DNA from 2 places in the Stappia sp. P2PMeth1 genome. Region 2 is predicted to be linked to the other one. Evidence: predicted binding sites of a transcription regulator. Region 2 holds the regulator's gene; the other holds the start of a gene.
The links. The regulator PhoB, encoded in region 2, activates phosphate uptake and scavenging genes when phosphate is short. The targets are predictions, from matches to a motif close to TGTCATNNANCTGTCAT.
Positions count from the first base shown of each region.

Region 1: the regulator PhoB is predicted to act here: its motif matches at 1,384-1,400, upstream of phnF (phosphonate metabolism transcriptional regulator PhnF).

Region 1 covers NZ_FYAW01000009.1:450,428-452,628, forward strand. The annotation lists gene P2PM1_RS05105 (FAD/NAD(P)-binding oxidoreductase) at 1-407, opposite strand, end outside; gene phnF (phosphonate metabolism transcriptional regulator PhnF) at 528-1,286, opposite strand; gene phnG (phosphonate C-P lyase system protein PhnG) at 1,566-2,033, shown strand; gene phnH (phosphonate C-P lyase system protein PhnH) at 2,033-2,201, shown strand, end outside.
Region 2 covers NZ_FYAW01000010.1:73,458-75,658, forward strand. The annotation lists gene P2PM1_RS05515 (GcrA family cell cycle regulator) at 271-813, shown strand; gene phoB (phosphate regulon transcriptional regulator PhoB) at 971-1,669, opposite strand; gene phoU (phosphate signaling complex protein PhoU) at 1,803-2,201, opposite strand, start outside.

The sequences.
Region 1 (2,201 bases), on a different contig from region 2:
CCGGTCGCGACGACAAGGTAGTCGTAAGAGAGGGCGCGCCCGGACGTCGTGACCACGCGCTTGGCCTCAGGATCGACTTCCGCGGCAGCTTCCGCGATCCAGTCGACATTGCGGGGCAGCCACTCGGCGGTTGTGGAGACCGAGTAGGATGCGGGCTTCAGGCCGGCGGCGATCAGGGTGAAGCCGGGTTGATAGTAGTGTGCCTGACGAGGGTCGAGCAGCGTAATCCGGGCACCCGGCAGCCGCGTCGCCAGACGATTGGCAAGCGCCGTGCCGGCAGCACCGGCTCCAAGAATGAGGATCTGTGCTCCGGTCGCCACCGGTTGGGCACGCGCGGAGCCAGTCTGCGCGACAAGCGCCGACGCAGCGGCGGCCAGCGCGAGAAACTGTCGTCTGTTGGCAAGCAAGGCAGTTTCCTCCTGATCGGGATGCGTTTCGCTCAACGGCCCAACACCCCTTTACATTCGTAGTTGCGAATAATATAAATTATATACGTCATGCAGTGATCTGGCGCAAGCGCGATGCTCTCAGCCGCGCGCCGGGAGGGGTTTGTCGCGGTCGTTGGCCACCGACAGACTGACCCGTTCGGCCGCAAAGCGGCTGTGGCTCGCCTGGATCGGGTGTCCTTCGGAATCCGCGTTCACCGAACGGGTGAGAAGCACGACGGCTCCAGGCTGCAGCGCAAGGTCTGCCCTGTCGGATGCGGTGGCCGGAGCGGCCGAGATTTCGGTCGAAAGACGGACATAGTCCGGGACGCCGCAAGCGGCGAGCGCCCGCGTCATCGACCCTTCCAGGCGGTAAGCATCGGGCAGGCCGGCAAACCGGTGTGCATCGAACCAGTGGACGGCGCGCGACAGGGGGATGCTGTCTGCCTCGCCCAGCGTTTCCAGCTTGAGGAGAGGCGCGCCCGCTTGCAGGTGCAGCAGGGCGGCGAGGTCGGCAGAGGCCGGCTCTTCCGATACGTCGATCAAACGGGTGACGGCCTGTGTCACCTGTCCGCCGAGGCCGGCGGAAAACCGGGTGCGGGGGCCGATCGGATAGGTCACGCGGCGGCGCGGAACGATGGCTGTACCACGGCCCTGAACGGTTTCGACGATGCCCTCTCGGGCAAGCGCTGCGAGAGCCTGACGCACGGTGTGGCGGTTGACGTCGAAACGGGCGGCGAGCACCGCCTCTGTCGGCAGGCGACCTGTGTCGTCATGATCGCCATTGCCGATGGCGGCGCGAATCTCGTCGGCGATTTGCCGCCACAGGGCAACGCCCGTTTGCCGTTCAATGCCGGTCATGCGCTTCCTTTCGCCCTCGGTTCGGCCGCCATCTTCCTTCTAGAGCAAAGACGCCGGCTCAGACAGCCACCCGGTCGGATCGCGGATTGGCGCGGCCCGTCATGCCTCCGTCACTCGATCCGCGTACAGTGTGAACTGTCGGTTGTCTATAATACTAGACAAATAACGTGTACGGATGTAGGTAGCGCATGTTGGGCGGCGCCGATGGGCGCGGGGCTGCTTGCGAGAGCGCCTGTTGATACAGGCGCTCGCAGCCCAGGAGAGACGACGGAGTTGCGGATGGCGAAGGCAGAGACGGCAGGCGGCTCTGAACAGGGACTGAAACGGCTGATGGATGTGCTGGCTGCCTCGCCGGGCGATGAGATCGCCGCCTGTGCCGAGGCGCTCGGATCCCTGCCGGAGGCGGCGCCGGTGCGGGGACCCGAGATCGGTCTGGTGATGGTGCGCGGCCGCATCGGCGGTGACGGCGCGCCCTTCAATCTCGGAGAGGCTGCGGTGACGCGGGCGACGGTCCGGCTTGCGAGCGGGGCTGTCGGTCATGCCTATGCGTTGGGGCAGGACAGGGCAAAGGCGCGGCTTTCGGCTGTGCTCGCGGCCATGTGGAGCGAGGGCGCGCGCCGAACAGACATCGAGGCGCAGGTATTGGCGCCATTGGCCGCAGCCCGTGCCGAGGAGGTCTCCCGCGTCAAGCGCGAGGCCGCTGCAACCCGCGTCGACTTCTTCACCATGGTCCGGGGAGACGACTGATGTCCGATGCCCGTCTTTCGACGCTCGCCGTTTCCGGCGGGTTCAGCGATCCGGTGTTCGAAGCGCAGGCCGTCTTCCGCGCGCTGATGGACGCGACGGCCCGACCCGGCACCGTTCACACTCTTCCTGCAGGCGTCGCGCCGCCCGCTCCCCTTGGGCAAGGCTCGG
Region 2 (2,201 bases):
CAACGGAATTGGCGGGCGGCATGCGCACCCGCAACGCGGCCGAAAGCGGCCTTTTCTGGGGAAAACCGGATCAATCCCCAGGTGAATCGCCCCCTCACCTTGAACCGGAAAGCCGGCATATTGTAGCTTCCCAGTCAAGAAATACGACATCTCGTGTATCCGACTCACAATAGCCTCAAAATCCGGCGATGAGCGGGGCGCCCCTTACGGTGTGCCGATAACCTTTTATTAACCAGATGTCGGGGCCCGATCCAACACGGAGTTGAGCGCATGTCCTGGACAAGCGAACGCGTCGACCTTCTCAAGAAGCTCTGGACCGATGGACTGAGCGCCAGCCAGATCGCAGCGGAGCTCGGCGGCGTCACCCGCAATGCGGTGATCGGCAAGGTGCATCGCCTCGGCCTGTCAGGCCGTGCCAAGGCGCCGGCGGCCGCCCAGAAGGCACGCAGCAAGCCGGCCCGGAGCGGCGCCGAGGAGGCGGCCGCGTCGGCGGCGCAGCAGCAGGGCGGCGGCGCCCCGTCCGCACCGCAGACCATCGGCGCCACCGCGCTGAAGATCGAGGCCGCGCCGGTGGCCGCCCCCGCGCCGGAAGCCAAGCCCGTCGCCGAACTGGTGCCGATCGCCAAGCGGGCAACGATCCTGACGCTGACCGAGCGGACCTGCAAATGGCCGATCGGCGACCCCACCAAGGAAGACTTCTACTTCTGCGGCCACCCGTCGAACCCGGGCGTGCCCTACTGCCCCTATCACTGCCGCATCGCCTATCAGCCGGCGAGCGATCGCCGCCGCGACCGCAACGTCGCCAACGGCTGAGGCAGCGTCCCCCTCCAGGGGGCGGCTCTGACGAGAAAGGCCCGCCAGCGGTTTCCGCGGCGGGCCTTTTCGCGTCTGCATCGGTGGAGCGTCCGCGACGGGGATCGCCGGAGCGCCGTGCCAGGCACTCCGGCTCCTTCCATATCGGTGGCCCGCCTCAGGAGGCGACGGCGAACTGGTCGTTGAAGGCGTAGCCGGCACCACGCACGGTGCGGATCGGGTCCTGCACCTTGCCGCGATTGATAGCCTTGCGCAGGCGGCCGACATGGACGTCGACCGTCCGCTCGTCGACATAGACATCGTGGCCCCAGACCCCGTCGAGCAGTTGTTCGCGCGAGAAGACGCGGCCGGGCGAGGTCATCAGGAATTCAAGCAGTCGGAACTCGGTCGGGCCGAGATGAACCTCGCGGCCGGAGCGGCGCACCCGGTGGGTCTCGCGGTCGAGTTCCAGATCACCGGCGCGCAGCAGCGAGGACACGACCTCGGGCTTTGCCCGGCGCAGCATGGCGCGTACCCGCGCCATCAGCTCGGGGATCGAGAACGGCTTGACCACATAGTCGTCGGCGCCGGTGGCAAGGCCCCGGATGCGCTCCTGCTCCTCGCCGCGGGCGGTGAGCATGATCACCGGCAGGCGCTCGGTCTCGGCGCGCGAGCGCAGACGGCGGCACAGTTCGATGCCGGACAGGCCCGGCAACATCCAGTCGAGAAGCAGCAGGTCCGGCTGGCTTTCGCGCAGCAGCAGGTCGGCCTCGTCGCCGCGCATGCAGGTCTCGACCGTGTAGCCCTCGGCCTCGAGATTGTAGCGCAGCATCATGATGAGAGGCTCTTCGTCCTCCACTATCAGGACCTTCGGCATGATGTTTACCCTTGTCCTATCGACCCGGCCGGAAGGCCTTGGTGCGGCTTTTCACTCGCACCGCCTTGCCGGCTTTCGTTGTCAGCAGCAGCGGGCGATCCGATCGCCCGCGCAAGTCTCGATCGCAGCCGCGTCAGGGCACGATGTCGGTTTCGACGCCGGTCTCGTCGACCTTCTGGCGCTCGTCGGTCGGCAGAACGCCAGTCGACATGTAGATGACGTTCTCGGCGATGTTGGTGGCGTGATCGCCGATCCGCTCGATGTTCTTGGCGCAGAACAGCAGATGGGCGCAGACCGAAATCTGGCGCGGATCCTCCATCATATAGGTGAGGAGTTCGCGGAAGATCGAGGTGTAGAGCGCGTCGACCTCGTCGTCACGGTCGCGCACCGCGGCCGCCGCCTCGCTGTCGCGGCTGGCATAGGCGTCCAGCACGTCCTTCAACTGCGCCTGGGCCAGTTCGGTCATGTGCTCGACGCCGAGGGCGAACTTCTTGGAATCGAAGGTCCCCTCGATGGCGATGACACGCTTGGC